Regions from separate parts of the Mesorhizobium sp. M4B.F.Ca.ET.017.02.2.1 genome, predicted to be linked through region 2. Evidence: riboswitches for the same ligand, from Rfam matches in the RefSeq annotation. Region 2 holds a riboswitch; each other region holds the start of a gene.
The links. A riboswitch is a leader RNA that binds a small molecule or an ion and turns the genes downstream of it on or off. The one in region 2 is predicted to bind cobalamin.
Positions count from the first base shown of each region.

Region 1: it holds a riboswitch for cobalamin, as region 2 does, so the genes downstream of both, EN738_RS19445 (CbtB domain-containing protein) here and EN738_RS26165 (DUF1636 family protein) in region 2, are expected to answer to the same signal.
Region 3: it holds a riboswitch for cobalamin, as region 2 does, so the genes downstream of both, EN738_RS10560 (aromatic ring-hydroxylating dioxygenase subunit alpha) here and EN738_RS26165 (DUF1636 family protein) in region 2, are expected to answer to the same signal.

Region 1 is NZ_RZOF01000164.1:1,754-7,305, reverse strand. Features, by position in the region: gene EN738_RS19465 (isoprenylcysteine carboxylmethyltransferase family protein) at 1-10, opposite strand, end outside; gene EN738_RS19460 (DUF1624 domain-containing protein) at 7-1,008, opposite strand; gene EN738_RS19455 (aromatic ring-hydroxylating dioxygenase subunit alpha) at 1,220-2,398, opposite strand; gene EN738_RS19450 (gamma-glutamylcyclotransferase) at 2,531-3,223, shown strand; cobalamin riboswitch at 3,288-3,482, shown strand; gene EN738_RS19445 (CbtB domain-containing protein) at 3,519-3,698, shown strand; gene EN738_RS19440 (CbtA family protein) at 3,714-4,511, shown strand; gene cobU (bifunctional adenosylcobinamide kinase/adenosylcobinamide-phosphate guanylyltransferase) at 4,504-5,019, shown strand; gene cobO (cob(I)yrinic acid a,c-diamide adenosyltransferase) at 5,021-5,552, shown strand, end outside.
Region 2 is NZ_RZOF01000285.1:2,356-7,907, reverse strand. Features, by position in the region: partial or broken gene EN738_RS26175 (cobaltochelatase subunit CobN) at 1-262, opposite strand, end outside; gene cobW (cobalamin biosynthesis protein CobW) at 280-1,317, opposite strand; gene EN738_RS26165 (DUF1636 family protein) at 1,320-1,748, opposite strand; cobalamin riboswitch at 1,785-1,991, opposite strand; gene EN738_RS26160 (DUF6348 family protein) at 2,300-2,743, opposite strand; gene EN738_RS26155 (winged helix-turn-helix domain-containing protein) at 2,798-3,994, opposite strand; gene EN738_RS26150 (NADH-quinone oxidoreductase subunit A) at 4,328-4,693, shown strand; gene EN738_RS26145 (NADH-quinone oxidoreductase subunit B) at 4,684-5,265, shown strand; gene EN738_RS26140 (NADH-quinone oxidoreductase subunit C) at 5,270-5,552, shown strand, end outside.
Region 3 is NZ_RZOF01000061.1:9,113-14,664, reverse strand. Features, by position in the region: gene EN738_RS10565 (hybrid-cluster NAD(P)-dependent oxidoreductase) at 1-520, opposite strand, end outside; gene EN738_RS10560 (aromatic ring-hydroxylating dioxygenase subunit alpha) at 598-1,845, opposite strand; cobalamin riboswitch at 1,967-2,170, opposite strand; gene EN738_RS10555 (DUF680 domain-containing protein) at 2,673-2,882, shown strand; gene EN738_RS10550 (DUF680 domain-containing protein) at 2,988-3,227, shown strand; gene ugpC (sn-glycerol-3-phosphate ABC transporter ATP-binding protein UgpC) at 3,320-4,432, opposite strand; gene EN738_RS10540 (alpha-glucosidase) at 4,466-5,552, opposite strand, start outside.

The DNA.
Region 1 (5,552 bases), on a different contig from region 2:
TGTCGGTCATTGCTGTCCTCCCTCCGTCGCGTCGTCAGTGCTCGCCGTGCAGGCGCCGGCGAGATCGGCGAGATGCGCCTTGAACTCCGGTGTCTGGTCGCCGTCGTAGAGCCTGTCCAGCGTCCCTTCGCCCTGCAGCGTATCAAGCATGCAGCCACAATAGCTCGTACAGAATTTGCTGTCGCGCTGCTGCTCGCAGGATATCTGGCAGGATCTGAGGAAGCTGGCGTCCTGGTCCAGCGGCGCCGCCGGCATCACCTGCGAAAACAGCCAGACCGAACCGAACAGCAGCGGCTGGTGGATCAGATAGAAGGCGAGGCTGTGGCGGCCGATGAAGACCAGCGGGTTCGACCAGCGGCCGGGCGCCAGCTTCGCCAGCCGGGCGAGCAGGCCGGACGTGGAGGCAAGTTTCGCCGCGGCAATGCCCAGCAGCACGGCGCCGAACCATGGGAAGAGCGGCACGTAGTCGTTGGAGCGCGGATTGGTCGCCGACAGGCCGACCCACCACAGCGCCGGATGGTCGAAGGCTTGCGAGCGCAGATAGAGCGGGGCGGCGATCACAAGCGCCGCGACGGCGATCGTCACCAGCGAGGGCAATCGCAGGAAGGCGAGGCCGAGCAGAGAGGCGAGCGCGATCTCGTGCAATATGCCGAAGAAGATGAAGCCATCGGGCGTGGCGATGCGGGTGATCAACGATATGGCCAGCGCCGCCACGGCGACCATGGCGAAGCGCTTCCAGAAGCCCGGCCAGCGGATCTTCCTTCCATGGGCGAGGAACAGGCTGACGCCGACCAGGAACAGGAAGGTCGAGGCGATGCAGCGCGCGTAGATCTTCCACCAGCCGAAGGCGGTGAGGCCGGGATCGGTGTAGCCGAAATTCTCGAGGTCCCAGGTGAAATGGTAGCTCGCCATGGCCAGCAGGGCCAAGCCGCGCACGATGTCGATGGCGACGATGCGTCCTTGCTTCGGCGTGTCCTGAACAGGTTCGGCCGGCGTTTGAAGGCTCATCGTGTCTCGCATTCCGATTCAGTGATGCCAAACGACTATCATGGTTCAACCAGACAAAAGAAGGCGGGACTGCTGTGGCATGCATCAATCTGCCCGCCGTTTTCCTCCGGGCGGTTCGAGGGGTGGCCGAGCCTGGGTTCAGCGTTCGCCACGGGCGGGCTGCTGGCGGCGGCCGTGGCTTTGTCACCTGACGGCGTCTGCCGAAGTCGCTCTAGGGTTTGGGCGAAAATGCCTGATACCGCGCGCGCACCCATTCGTGGAAACGGTGCAGGTCGTATTCCTCCGGCATCAGCACGCCGGCCTTGTGGCGCATCGAACGCAGGCCCTTCTGGTTGACCTCGCAGATCGCCGCGTCCTCTTCCAGCACCTGCCTGCCGAAGGCGACGATGTTGTCGATGTCGGCTTCCGGCGAGGCGAGCGCTTCGGCCGGGAACAGCCATTCGGCCGACAGTTCAGTCTGCTCCGGGCCGAGCGGCACCAGCCGTACGGTGCGGACATAGTCGACATGGCCGACGATGAACATCGACGGCAGGCTCGTGGCGTAGGTCTGGCCGGCGGCGCATTCGGCCGGCGTCAGGCCGGCAAACACCGGACCGTGCACGTGGCCGTCGCGCGACCAGGTCTCGGCGCCGGCGCGCAGGCCGCCGGAGAATTCCGGCGCGTCATTGTCGGCGTGGCGCGCGCATTCGGGATCGTCGTGCCTCGCCATCAGGCCTCGGCCATAGATCGGCACCAGCCGCGACAGGTCCTTGTGGACGCCGGGGCAATGCAGGCACTCGTTGAAGTTCTCCCAAAAGATCTTCCAGTTGCAGTTCATCACCTTGCGCAGCGCATGGCCGGTGACCAGCGTCTCCAGCGGCCAGTTGGCGAGATTGCCGGAAGCCCGGTCGAAGGAGGCTTCCGCCGAGCCGGCGGCATCTCCGGCGAGGTTGATGAAGACGAAGCCGCGCCACACCGACAGCGCCACGCCATAGAGCGGATAGTCGGCCTTGTCGAAGCCTTCGGGCAGCGACTTCGACGGCACGCGCACGAGGTCGCCGCGCAGCGAATAGGACCAGGCGTGGTAGGGGCAGGTCAGCAGCCTGGCCTTCAGCCTTCCCTCGCTCTCCTGGCAAAGCTGCGAGCCGCGATGCCGGCAGGTGTTGTGGAAGGCGCGCAATTCGCCGGCCTCGTCGCGCAGCACCACGATCTCCTGCGTGCCGACGCGGAATGTCCTGAAAGCCAGCGGCTGGGCAAGGTCGGCCTCGCGGCAGACCAGCAGCCAGCTTTTGTACCAGATCGCGTCGAGGTCACGACCGTAAGCCCCGGCATCCCAATAGGCCGACGAGGGCAGGGTCGGCTCAAGCCTGGTCAGGCCGGTGTAGAGGTCGTCGCTCGGTTTGGGCTGCATAGGCGGCTCCCTGAATGGTCCAGCCGACACCCGGCCAGGATGTTTGTCAATCGCTCGCGCCGTGGCCATTGTGGCACGCAATCGCCGCCCCTAAGGTCGGCGCTTCACAAGTCGGGTGCCCAGGGACAGTTCATGCCGCCAAGGACAATGTCGCTCACCGAGGAGCTGGTCGCGCGCTGCTTTCGCGTCGTCGAGGACAGCGGGCCTGATCCCAACGCGATGCATCTGGACGATGCCGACTATGAAGCGATGCTGGACACGCTCGAGGCTGAGCTGCCTGGCAGCGAACCGCTCTGGCTGTTCGGCTACGGCTCGCTGATCTGGAAGCCCGAGATCGATCATGTCGAGGAACGGGTTGCGGTCCCGCGCGGCTGGCACAGGTCCTTCTGCATGAAGATGACGCGCTGGCGCGGCACCAGGGAGCAGCCTGGCCTGATGATGGCGCTGGACCGGGGCGGGCAGTGCAAGGGCGTCGCCTTCAGGCTTGGCGACGCCGACCGGCGCCAGCAGCTCGACAAGGTTCTGCGGCGCGAAGTGACACTGAAGCCGACCAGCTACCATCCGCGCCTGCTCAACCTTTCGAGCGACGGCGGCACGTTGCGGGCACTGGCCTTCGTCATCAACCGCAAGGGCACAACCTATGCCGGCCCGCTTGAGGAAAAAGAGGTGGTCGAAAGGCTGGCGACATCCTGCGGGCACTGGGGATCGGGCGCAGACTATCTTTACAACACGGTGAAGAACCTCGAGCAGCGCGGCATCCATGACCGCCATCTGTGGCGGCTGCAGCATCTGGTTGCCGAGCGGATTGCCGCGTCGGACAGCTAGGCCCGGTGGCGCATTTGCGCTGGTGGCCGCCGGAATTTGGTTTGCCGGGCGCGACGATTCTGCCTATAGTCCTGCCGTCGTCGGTTCCGTTTTTGGAGCCAAGAGGGAATGCGGTGAGGGCGAATTCGTCCAATGCCGTGGCTGCCCCCGCAACTGTGTGCGGTAGTCCTCTCCAAGACCACTGAGGAAAATCCTCGGGAAGGTGGGGAAGGGCGCTGATCCGCGAGCCAGGAGACCTGCCGGCGACAGAAACGTTGAATTCTATGCCCTCGGGTGGAGGGCGAAAGGACAAGACATGACGACCGCTTCCGTCTCCCTCGGCACCTCCGTCTCCTCGCAGTCGCGCTTCATGCAGCTGGCCATGGCCGCGTTGCTCGGCATTTTCGTCGTCGGCTTTGTCGGCTTCTCGCATCTCGATGCGGTCCACAACGCAGCTCACGACTACCGCCACTCGATGGCGTTTCCCTGCCACTGACAAGGGCCTGACATCATGAACCTGTTTCGCAACGTCGTGTTCATCGCGGCGATTGCAGGGCTCGTGGCCGGCGTCGTTCTCGCTTGCCTGCAGGCCTATGCAACCGTGCCGCTGATCCTCAAGGCGGAAGTCTACGAACAGGCCGGCGGCGGCCATCATCATGATCATGCCGCGGCGCCTGCCGAGACCGGCGACGCCATGAGCTCCGCCGCTCCGGCCGGAAATGCCATGAGTTCCGCGCCGGCTCCGGCCGAAGCGGCCGCGCCAGCGGAAGACGAGGGCTGGGCACCGGCCGACGGCTTCGAGCGTTTCGCCTTCAACGTCGTCGCCAACATCGTCACCGGCATCGGCTTCGCGCTGATCCTGGTCGCGGTTTCGGAATTCGCCGGTGGTATCGGCAACTGGCGCCAGGGCGTGTTCTGGGGTCTCGCCGGCTTTGCCGTGTTCACGCTGGCGCCGGGCCTCGGCCTGCCGCCGGAACTGCCGGCGATGCCGGCCGCCGAACTCCTGCCGCGCCAGATCTGGTGGACGGCGACAGCGGTCGCGACCGCCGCCGGACTCGGCCTGATCGCTTTCCGCAAGTCGCTGCCGCTGGCGATCCTGGCCGTGGCCCTGATCGTCGCGCCGCACATCGTCGGCGCGCCGCAGCCGGAAAGCTTCGAGACGCCGATTCCCGAAGGCCTGCATCACCAGTTCGTGGTGGCGGTGACGGTCACCGACCTGGTGTTCTGGCTGGTGCTGGGCGCTGCCGTCGGCGTGGTGCGCGGCCGCTTCACCGGCACGGCCACCAGCCTGCGCGACAGCTTTGCCTGATCGCAGGGGACTGACCTTCATCATCGGCGGTGCGCGCTCCGGCAAGAGTGCGCATGCCGAAACCCTGGTGACGGCGAGTCCCTCGCCATGGGCTTACATCGCCACCGCGGAAGCCTATGACGATGAGATGCGCGAGCGCATCGCGCTGCATCGGGCGCGTCGCGGCGAGGGCTGGGCGACGGTCGACGCGCCGCTCGATCTTGCCGCCGCGATCGAGGCGCTGCCTGACCACCAACCCGTCTTGATCGACTGCCTGACTCTGTGGCTGACCAATCATATGCTGGCCGAGCGCGACCTCGATGCGGAATGCCGGCGGCTTGTGGATGTTCTATCGCGGCCGCGCGGGCCGTGGTTCGTGGTGTCCAACGAGGTCGGCCTGGGCATCGTGCCCGACAATGCGCTGGCGAGGCGGTTTCGCGATGCGGCCGGCCGGCTCAACCAGCAGGTCGCCGCCGTCGCCAATACGGTGCTGCTGATGGTGGCCGGTCTGCCGCTGAAGGTGAAGTGAGATGACTGAGACCGATGACAAGGATGCCGAGCGCCACCGCGCCAAGATGGCCAAGCGCAAGGCTGTGCAGGATGCCGAGGTGGCGGCAAAGACGATCGAGAAGGGGCTGCTGATCGTCAACACCGGCCCGGGCAAGGGCAAGACCACGGCCGCCTTCGGGCTGGCGCTCAGGATGCTCGGCTACGGCAGGCGCGTCGGCGTCGTGCAGTTCATCAAGGGCAAATGGCATACCGGCGAGAAGGACGCCTTCGCCGCCTTCGGCGACCGCGTCGTCTGGCATGCGATGGGCGAGGGCTTCACCTGGGAGACGCAGGACCTGAAGCGCGATATCGCCGCCGCCGAGGCCGCCTGGGCAAAAGCACTGGAGCTGATGGCGGATCCGTCGATCAGCCTTGTCGTGCTCGACGAGCTCAACATCGCGCTGCGCTACGACTATCTCGATCTGGAAAAGGTCGTTGCCGCGCTGAAGGCGCGCCGTGCTGACCTGCATATCATCGTCACCGGCCGAAACGCCAAGCCGCTGCTCGTCGAGG
Region 2 (5,552 bases):
CGAGGATGCGCACCAGGATGACCTTGGCGTGGAGGGCGACGCTGTCGATCCAGAGGTCGACCGACATCGGATGACGGAGATCGCGAAGTGCCGCCAGCCGCATTGAGGGCAATCGTTCCGCGTCGGCCTTCCACGCCGCAGCCAGTCCGGAAAGATCGCTGTCGGTGAAGGACAGCGCCACCACATCCGCAGGCGTCTGCCTGAGATCGACAGGCTCGGCGAGATCGTCGAGCGAGGCGGATGTGGTGGTGAGGATGTGCATGGCGGTTCGGGTTTGCCTCAGCCGGCGAGGATACGCTCGATCGCCGGGCGGTTCAGCCCCTTCAGGCCGATGACGACGAGGCGCGAGCGGCGATCGTCCTCGGCCGTCCACGCGCGGTCGTAGTAATGGTTGACACGTGGCCCGACGGCCTGCAGCAAAAGCCGCATCGGCTTGCCGCCGACCTCGACGAATCCCTTCACGCGCAGCACATTCTCCTGTTCGGCAGCGGTGGCGACGCGTTGTGCCAGTTCATCCGGATTGGCGATCGACGGGATGTCGATGACGAAGGAGTCAAAATCGTCATGCTCGTGGTCGAGCTCGTCATCGTGATGGGTCTTGCGGTTCTCGATGTCGTCCTCGACGGCGAGGCCAAGGCCGAGCAGCACGGACGGGTCGACCTTGCCCTGGGCGGTCGGCACGACCTTGACGGCGCGAGCCACATGCTCGCCGATGACGGCGTTGGCGCGCGCCGAGCCGGCGGCGTCCATCAGATCGCTCTTCGACAGGATGATCAGGTCGGCGCAGGCGATCTGGTCCTCGAACACTTCTTCGACCGGATCGTCATGGTCGAGCGAGTCATCCGCCGCGCGCTGTGCCTGCAGCGCGTCCATGTCGGAAGCGACGCGGCCGTCTGCCAGGGCCGGGCCGTCGACCACGGCAATGACGCCATCGACAGTGACGCGGCTCTTCACGCTCGGCCACTGGAAGGCCTGGACCAGCGGCTTCGGCAGCGCGAGGCCTGAGGTTTCGATCAGGATGTGATCGACCTTCGGCGTCCGCGACAGGATCTGGTCGAGCGCCGGCACGAAATCGTCGGCGACGGTGCAGCAGATGCAGCCATTGGCCAGTTCGACGATGTTTTCCTCCGGGCAGGCATCGACGCCGCAGCCCTTGAGGATTTCGCCGTCGATGCCGACATCGCCGAACTCGTTGACGATGATCGCCAGCCGCTTGCCTTTGGCGTTCTCGAGCAGGTTGCGGATCAGCGTCGTCTTTCCGGCGCCCAGGAAGCCGGTAACGACGGTGCAGGGAACACGGGAGACGGATGCGGTCATGGTCAGTCCTTCAGCAGGTCGAGGGGAGGGATGCGGGCAACAAGGCCGCGCTTCAGGGAATCGGGCCGGCCGCGCCACGGGATGAGGCCGTCGGTCGAGGTGGCGAAGAGCTTTGCGCCAGCAACGAGGTCGGCGCCGCTGGTCGCTGTCAGGTCGCCGAAGACGTAGCTCCAGCAGCCATCGCGCAGAAGTGCCGCGCTCAGTCGGCGCTTGCAATTGCCGAGGCATTCGACGGTGCGGATGTTGATCTTTTCGCCGGAAGCCGCCCGGCGCGTGTCCTCGGCAAGCAGCGCGCCGGCGCGCGGATGGGCATCGGAACCGGTCTCGTCGCGGCAGGACGAGCAGACGATGACGGTCACGCCGGCCGGACCATCGTCGTCGCCGGACGGTATGTCCGCTCTATCAGCCGGAAAACTGCTGTCGCGCTCCAAATCAGGCTCCTTGCCCGGAAACCCGCCGGGCGATCGGATTCTTTTCTCGCAGACGGCAGGTCTCCTGGCTCGCGGGTCATCGCCTTGGTTAGCCGCCTTCCCGGGGAACATCCCAGTGGCTTTCGGCCTTGGCTCTTCGCTTACAGTTGCGGGGACAGCCGCGGATTTGGGCATTTTTCCCGCACCGCATTCCCTCTTGGCTCCTCCTTTTGCCGGGAGGAGACCGTCTGGCCATGGATTTAGGCTTCTGCGGGCAGATGTGTCAACGCGCGGCTACGACATGGCTATGTCGGTCAGAGGCTGTCATGTGCCGCCAATCGGCAGGGCCAGGATAACTTGCCGGACTGCTTGATAACCATCGCCGTGGTCCCAGTCATGGCTGAGGGCTAGGTCCTGTCCTTCTTGCCAAACCTTATTATCCAGAAGGACCTCGGTGCAAATAAGCTCGCCTTTCAAGGCTGCAAAAAAGGTGCGTACAAAGTGACTGCCAGGGGAAACGGAAGCTGTGAACAGCTTTTCCAGCTTGGCGTAGAACGTTGGATAACCCCGGTTCAGCGAATTAAGCTCGGTGGTGGCCTGGGAAATGACCTGTCCACCATAGATTTTCCAGCGAACATTCTTTTGCCAGATCTTCCAACTGGGATGCTTTGCTGCCAAACCTCTACTTCGGCCTGCATGTTGTCGCAGACATGATCAGCCAGTCCCTCGATCGCCACGTGGAAAACGCCACGAAGAAATTTTTCAAACGCCTGATTTAATTCTTGTTCTCGCGTGTCACCGAAGCCAGCAAAGGATTCAATGACCGGCTGAACATCAAGCAGTGGGGAAAAAATGTAGATTTCGAGGACCAGCCGGCCAGCTTCCGCCTCGAATACCTCAGCCTCAAACCGAAGTTGCCTCGACTGTAGCAGAACGTCCTGATCTCTACGCACTGCATCGATCCCATGCGCAATCAATGCGCCATGGATCATGTCGAGCACTTTGTCCGATGCCATTGCACAACCTACGAGGTTTGTTGGAGCGTGTATGACAGAGGCTGCAGGGGTTGGCTATCTTATCTCGCCAGCCAGCGCCGGCCCCAAATCGCCGGCCGGCGTCACTTCGATGCGCTCAAGCCCAAGCCAGCCCTGCATCTGCTTCAATTCCTCGAAGAGTTCACCGGCCGTTTCGGGCGGAGCGCCGGCCTCGGCATAGGCGGCATGGACGCGCAGCACGCTAGCCGGGCGATCGGCCCTCAGATCGACGCGGGCGACGATCCGGTCGCCGAGCAGGAAGGGCAGCACGTAGTAGCCGTATTGGCGCTTTTCGGCCGGCGTGTAGATCTCGATGCGGTAGCGGAAGTCGAAGAGCTTTTCGGTGCGGGTGCGTTCGAAAACGACGGGATCGAACGGCGCGAGCAGGGCGCGCGCCTCGATCTTGCGCGGGATGCGGGCGTCCTTGTGGAGATAGGCCGGCTTGTCCCAGCCTTCGACCCGCATCGGCAGCAGATCGCCCGTCTCGACCAGTTCCTCGATGCGGTCCTTCGTGTCGCCGGGCGCCAGACGAAAATAGTCGCGCAGGTCGCTGTAGGTGGCGATGCCGTGCGCGCGGGCTGAAATGCGCAGCAATTCGCGATGCGCGTCCTCGACGGAGGGAACCGGCAGGTCGAGCACGGCCTGCGGCAGCACGCGCTCCGGCAAATCGTAGTAGCGCTCGAAGCCGCGCCGGTAGGCGGTGGTGATGCGGCCGGCCCAAAACAGCCACTCGAAGGCGTGCTTGGCCGCGCTCCAGCCCCACCAGCCGCCATTGCCCTTGTGGCCTTCTATGTCGGAGGCGGCGATCGGCCCGCGTTCGGCGACCTCGTTGTAGATCTCGTCAATCATCTGGCGCTGCTCACGGCCCCATTTCGCGAGGCCGAGATACATTTCCTCGCCCTGTTCGGCGCGCTGCATGCGCCAGCGCAGCAGCGGCCAGGTCTCGACCGGCAGGAAGGAGGCCTCATGCGCCCAATATTCAAAGACGGTGCGCCTGCGCGTGAGCGCGGCGTTGTCGAGCAGGGAAAGCGGGTAGGGGCCGAGGCGCGAATAGAGCGGCATATAGTGGGCGCGCACCACGGCGCTGACGGAATCGATCTGCAGCAGGCCGGTGCGGGACAGCACGCGGGCGAGGTGGCGGCGGTCCGGCGTGCCGCCCGGCTGCGGGTCGGTGAAACCTTGCGCGCCGAGCGCGATGCGCCTGGCCATGGCGAGCGATATCTTTTCCTTCATCCAGAAGCCTTGTCCTGATCCTTTGGCCCGCATTTGCGGTCCCTGATTCCGGCCATGCTAGCAGGCAAATGGCGGGAGATATGTCAGGAGAGAAAAGTGGAGTAAAAAGCGAAGGAAATCAAACAGGAGCGGATCGGACCAGTTTTTTCCGATCTGGCGTCCAGCGCCGCGTTTTGAACAAGGTTTGACTTGCTTCGCCGAAAGCGCTGCGCTAACCCTCGCCGCGTTGCAGCATAGGCCCTTAAAACGGTTCAGCGGTGAATCTGTCACGCTTCCGCAATAGGATCGGTTGCTGTAATCAACGTGGATTGACCGCCAACGGAAAGCCGCAGCATGAACGCACTTTTGAGTTCGTATCTGCCCATCGTCCTGTTTATCGGCGTGGCGCTTGTCGTCGGCCTGGCGCTGCTTGCGGCGCCGTTCCTGGTGGCCTACCGCAACCCCGACCCGGAAAAGCTTTCCGCCTATGAATGCGGTTTCAACTCGTTCGACGACGCCCGCATGAAGTTCGACATCCGCTTCTACCTGGTGTCGATCCTGTTCATCATCTTCGATCTCGAAGTGGCCTTCCTGTTCCCGTGGGCGGTGTCCTTCTCGAAGATCGGCATGCTCGGTTTCTGGTCGATGATGGTGTTTCTGGCCGTGCTGACCATCGGCTTCGCCTATGAATGGAAAAAAGGAGCGCTGGAATGGGATTGAACGACAGTTCAGGCACCCTCGTCGCGCCGAAGCCCAAGGGCATCATCGACCCCAACACCGGCCGGCCGGTGGGGCAGGATGACCCGTTCTTCCTCGAGATCAACAACGAGCTCGCCGACAAGGGTTTTCTCGTCACCTCGACCGAGGCGCTGATTACCTGGGCGCGCAGCGGCTCGCTGATGTTCATGACCTTCGGCCTCGCCTGCTGCGCGGTCGAGATGATCCACACCTCGATGCCGCGCTACGACTCCGAGCGGTTCGGCGTCGCGCCGCGCGCGTCCCCGCGCCAGTCCGACATCATGATCGTCGCCGGCACGCTGACCAACAAGATGGCGCCGGCGCTGCGCAAGGTCTACGACCAGATGCCGGAGCCGCGCTACGTCATCTCCATGGGCTCCTGCGCCAATGGCGGCGGCTACTATCACTATTCCTATTCGGTGGTGCGCGGCTGCGACCGCGTCGTGCCCGTGGACATCTATGTGCCCGGCTGTCCGCCGAGCGCGGAAGCGCTGCTTTACGGCATTCTTCTGTTGCAGAAGAAGATCCGCCGCACCGGCACGATCGAGCGGTGAGCCGATGAGCCAGAAGTTGAACGAACTCTCCACCTATCTCGGCGAGAAGCTCACCGGCCGCATCGGTGAAGCCGTGCTGGCCTATGGCGAGCTCACGGTTTCCGTCGAGCCTGGCAGCCTGATCGAGGTGGCGACTTACCTGCGCGACGATCCGCGTTGCCAGTTCGTCTCGTTCATCGACGTCAGCGGTGCCGACTATCCGTCGCGCGCCCGGCGCTTCGACGTCGTCTATCACCTGTTGTCGCCGAAGCAGAATGTCCGCATCCGGCTGAAGGTCCAGGCCGACG
Region 3 (5,552 bases), on a different contig from region 2:
GCTCCTTGCGGAAGATGATCTCGTCCGCCCTGCGCGCGCAGTTGACGAAGCCGACATCGGTCCAGGGCGCGCAGTCGTTCAGCCAGCGCAGCATCGACATCATCGGTGTTACGCCGGAGCCGGCCGAGATGAACAGGTACTTGGCCGCCGGATGGCTGTGCAGCGAGAAATCGCCGGCCGGGCCATAGGCCTTCACATGGGCGCCGGGCTTGAGATTGTCGAACATCCAGCGCGTGCCGATGCTGCCGGCCTGCGCCTTCACCGTCACCGCGATCGAGAACGGCCGCGAGGGCGATGAGGACAGCGTGTAGGTGCGCATCAGCGGTCCGTCGGCGGTCGGCAGTTCCAGCGTCACGAACTGGCCGGGCTTGTAGCGGAACCAGGTCTGGTTGTCGGAGCGGAAGGTGAAGGTCTTGACGTCCGGCGCCTCGTCGCTGACGCCGATCACCTCCAGCACCTGCAGCCGGTCGTTCCAGGGCGCCATCTCGTCGAGATGGCGATAGAGGGCGAGATCCGTCATCGCGTTCATCCCTTGGTCCTTTTCATTCTGCACATGTCGTGATCCCAAAACCGCTCAACACTTTTGGGCGCCATGTGCTAGGCAACGCTGCGCAGCGCCGGCCGGCCGCCTTCGGCAAGGCGCGGGCCCATGAAGGAGGCGTACCATTCGACGAACTGGATGACGCCGCCCTCATGCTGCTCCGAATAGGGGCCGGGCTCATAGGCCGGCGAGAGGATGCCGAAAGCGTTTTCCTCGACGATGCGGCGATCCTGGTCGTTGGTCTCGGTCCAGACATGGGTGAGTTCGGCAAGATCGTAATCGACGCCTTCCACCGCATCCTTGTGGACCAGCCATTTCGTCGTCACCGCGGTTTCGGTGGCGCTGATCGGCAGCACCCGGAAGGTGACGGCATGGTCGATCAGGATATGGTTCCAGGTGGTCGGATAGTGATAGTGCATCAACGTGCCGATGCGGTCCGCCGAGACGCTCGTGGAAAGGTTCTTCCTCACCGCGCGCTTGCCGCTCATCGTGTAGCTGACGGCGTCGCGCAAGAGCGGCGCGCGGGTGGCGCGATACTGTCCCGCCGGGTCGATGCGGAACTTGCTCGGCAGGCCCGCCGCCTCGCATTTCGCCCAATGCGCCTGCATCTCGGGATCGCTTTCGGCACCATGCACGCCGGTCACGGTCGGCGCCTCGGGGAAGGTCTTGCAGAGTTCGGGATGGTTGCCGGCGCAGTGATAGCACTCGCGGTTGTTTTCCCAGACCAGCTTCCAGTTGCCCTTCTCGACGATGGTCGATTCGAAAGCGACCTTCGCCTCAGTCAATCGATGCGGCAGGAGATAGGGTTCGATCATGGCGCGCATCGGCGCGAAATCGGCTGGCTCTTTCGCCAGGCAGATGAAGATGTAGCCGCCGACGCTCTCGCAGGCGACCGGCTTCAGGCCGAACTGGCTCTTGTCGAAACCATCCGCCATCTGGCGGGCGAACAGCAGCCTGCCGTCGAGCTCGTAGGTCCATTGATGATAGGGGCAGACGAGCTTCGCCGCGGTGCCCTTCTCGGCGTTGCAGACGCGGCTGCCGCGATGGCGGCAGGAGTTATGGAAGGCATTGACCCTGCCTTGCTGGTCGCGAACCAGAACCACCGGATAGTCGCCGACCTGCGCGGTGATGTAGCTGCCCGGCTTCGGCAATTCGCAATCGTGGCCGATGAACAGCCAGTCGCGGTACCAGATCAGCTCCATGTCGAGCTTGAAATAGTCCGGGTCGGTATAGAAGGGCTGTTCCAGCGAAAAGCCCGGCCTGCGGCCGTGCAGCAGCCTCAGCATGTCGTTGCGCGCATCCATGTCCTGTCCTCGCGTTTGTCGCACCGCTTCAAGGACTGAACTGGTGGTGATTGAGAAGAACGACCGCCGCCGGCATGGCCGGGCACGCACCATCCGCCTCTTGACCGCCCACCGCGATCAGCCGAGTTCAAGTATCCCTGGCTGGTTTCCGGGCTCTGGAGTGCCCTGACGGGCGGTCGCGGCACCTTCCCAGGCCGATGGCCCAGTGGTCTCCCGTCGCGACTTTGAACTCCACCACCGTTGCGGGGGCAGCGCCGGGTTCTGACCGGCTTCCCAATTCTCCGTCCCGTCGTCACGGGGCAGCACCTGAGATAATCTGATCTTAATCACGACAGCCGCCGCGCCATCGGCATGAAAACGACATCGCATCCATGCGGCGCGACACGACCCATGATGCTTGATATTGGCCCTGCAAGGCGACCGATGTCACACGCTGCCGGCATGCGAATCGAGGCGGAGAAAACCGTGTTCCCTGGGCGGTTCTGAATTGGTTAACAGTATAGAAAAGTGACTATTAGGAGATCCTAAAATCGAACCGAACGGTTCGTTTCTGTTGACAATGCGTGCAGGACGGTGTGAACGCAGATCTTCGGAATCGTCACTTGGCCCGATGGGCGATTCAAACAACCACTTGATATTGCTTCGTAATTCATTGCGTGTAGATGGCCTTGGTACAATTTCAAGGTGCAGATTCATAGGCCAGACGGAAAAACTTCGTGATTGGAAAGCGGCCGATGGCTCTCCCACATCGGGGCTGTCCGAACGACGCGATTTCCTCCCAAGACACGCCGCTAGACGGACGGAAAAAATATACTGGAGTACCAAAAATGAAAAAGATTGCTCTTACTGCCGCCGCCCTTCTGGCCATTTCCGGCAGCGCCTTTGCTGGTGGCAGCGACAATTACGGTTCCAACGGTGCCAATCAGCCCGCTGCTGCCGTCGACAGCTCGTACACGGCATCGATCAAGAAGTCGGAACCGGCCGCCGAGCAGCCCGCCAACCAGGGCAGCGACCGTAACCTCTTCGGCAACAACTAAACCGACCGGACCGCGATCCCGGACCTCCGGTTCGGGTCGTGGCCAAACGGAAGCCGGACGCGGCGGCTGGCCCGCCGCTCCGACGCAAATCCAGGAGTACCCAAAATGAAGAAGATTGCTCTTACTGCCGCCGCACTTTTGATCGCCGCCGGTAGCGCCTATGCCCGCAACGACAATGTCGGCGGGACCGACATCAACAGTCAGCGGCCGGCCGCCAACGTCGACACCACGCAGACGTCGTCGACGCGCGACACCAGCTCGCCGGTCTACAAGCTGCTGAACTCGTCGGGCGACGTAGAGAAGTCCGCGCCTCAGGGCAGCGACCGCAACCTGTTTGGCCGCTAACAGCCGGTCCATCCCGGATCGGGATATGGATCGGGCCATAATGCCAAGAGCGGCGGGCACAGCCCGCCGCTCTTTTTTGTCTCACGTGAAGGTCAGGCCGCCTTGGCTTCCGCCATATGCAGCGTGAAGGAGTGGCCGTCGGCATCGAAGATGTGCAGGTCGCCGGGATCGGCGTTGAGCCGCAGCACAGCGCCGCGCTTGACCTCGACATTGCCCGGCAGTTTCGTCACCAGCGGCAGGTCGGCGCGGCCGATGTCGACATAGACGAGCTGGACCTCGCCGAGCTGCTCGACATAATCCACCGTTCCCTCGAACAGATACTCGGTGCCGGTGGCGATCGCCAGGTCTTCCGGCCGCACGCCGAAACTCACCGCCGCACCATTCGCCGCGGCGGGTGTGGCGATCGGCACCGTCGCCTTGCGGCCGCCGACATGGCTGATGACGGTCGGGTCGCCGGCCTTTTCGATCTTGGCCGGCAGGATGTTCATGGCCGGCGAGCCGATGAACTGGGCAACGAACAGATTGCCGGGCCGCTTGTAGAGCTCCATCGGCGTGCCGACCTGCTCGATGCGGCCTTCCTTCAGCACCACGATGCGATCGGCCAGCGTCATCGCCTCGACCTGGTCGTGGGTGACATAGATCATCGTCGTGTTCGGCATCGATTCCTTGAGCTTGGCGATCTCGATGCGGGTGGCGACGCGAAGTGCCGCGTCGAGGTTGGACAGCGGCTCGTCGAACAGGAACACCTTCGGGTTGCGCACGATGGCGCGGCCGATGGCGACGCGCTGGCGCTGGCCGCCCGACATCGCCTTGGGCAGCCGGTCGAGATATTTGGTCAATTGCAGGATCTCGGCCGCCTGCCGCACCCGCTTGTCGATCTCGGCCTTGCTTTCCTTGCCGATCTTCATCGAGAAGGCCATGTTGTCGTAGACGGTCATGTGCGGATAGAGCGCGTAGGACTGGAACACCATGGCGATGCCGCGCTTCGACGGCGGCACGTCGTTCACGACGTCGCCGGCGATCTTGAGTTCGCCCGAGGTGATCTCCTCCAGCCCGGCGATGGACCTCAGCAAGGTCGACTTGCCGCAGCCGGACGGGCCGACGAAGACGATGAACTCGCCCGACTTAATGTCGAGGTCGATGCCGTGCAGGATGTTGAGATTGCCGTACGACTTCTTGACTTGCCTCAGCGTGACATCGGCCATGATTGTCCTCCCAGTGACGTCCGTTTCAAAAACTCAGTCGATGCGCCCGAACCAGGCGCCGTAGCCGCCAAGGCGGATGGAGCCGGCGCCAGCTTGGCCCGAAAAGCCGTGCCCGGGCAAGGGCTGCAGCGAGCCGCCGCCGAGATCGACCTCGGCCGGCTTGCTGCCCAGGTTGAAGACGCAGGCGACACGCTCATTGCCCTCGCGGCGGGTGAAGGCGACGGTGTCGCCCGCGCTTTCGATGAAGTCGATGTCGCCCTTGGCCAGCGCCGGATGCTGGCGGCGGAAGGCGAGGAAGCGCCGGTAGTGCTCGAGCAGCGAGCTTGCATCGCCCTGTTGCACGTTCACCGCCTGCAAAAGATGCTTGCCGGGCACCGGCAGCCACGGCTTGGCCGCCGAGAAGCCGCCATTCTTGGCGGCGGCATCCCACACCATCGGCGTGCGGCAGCCGTCGCGCCCCTTGAATTCGGGCCAGAAGCGGATGCCGTAGGGGTCCTGCAGGTCCTCGAAGCTGAGATCCGCCTCGCCGAGGCCGAGCTCCTCGCCCTGATAGAGGCAGACCGAGCCGCGCAGCGACATCAGCAGCGCCGAGATCACCTTGAGATAGGCGGTCGGATCGGCCTCGCTGGCGGCCCAGCGCGAGGCCGGCCGCATCACGTCGTGATTGGAGAAGGCCCAGCACGACCAGCCGTCGCTGGCGACCTTGCCGAAGGCTTCCAGCACCGTGCGCACCTTGGCGGCGCTGATCTTCTCGGGCGCCAGGAAGTCGAAGGAATAGCACATGTGGACGCGCTTGCCGCCGGCGGTGTAGGCGGCCACCACTTCCAGGCCGCGCTGCGAATCGCCGACTTCGCCGACCGCTGCCTGCGCCGGATATTCGTCGAGCAGGGCGCGGAAGCGTTCGAGGAAGCCGAGGTTCTCCGGCCGGCTCTTGTCGTAGATATGGTCCTGGTAGTTGTAGGGGTTGACGGCCGGAGCCGTCTGGTCGTTGCGCTCCTCGGGCGGCAGCGGCGGATTGTTCTCCAGCCCCTGGCTGTGGAAATAGAAATTGATCGTGTCGAGGCGGAAGCCGTCGACACCGCGCTCCAGCCAGAAACGGGTGACGTCGAGCAGCGCGTCC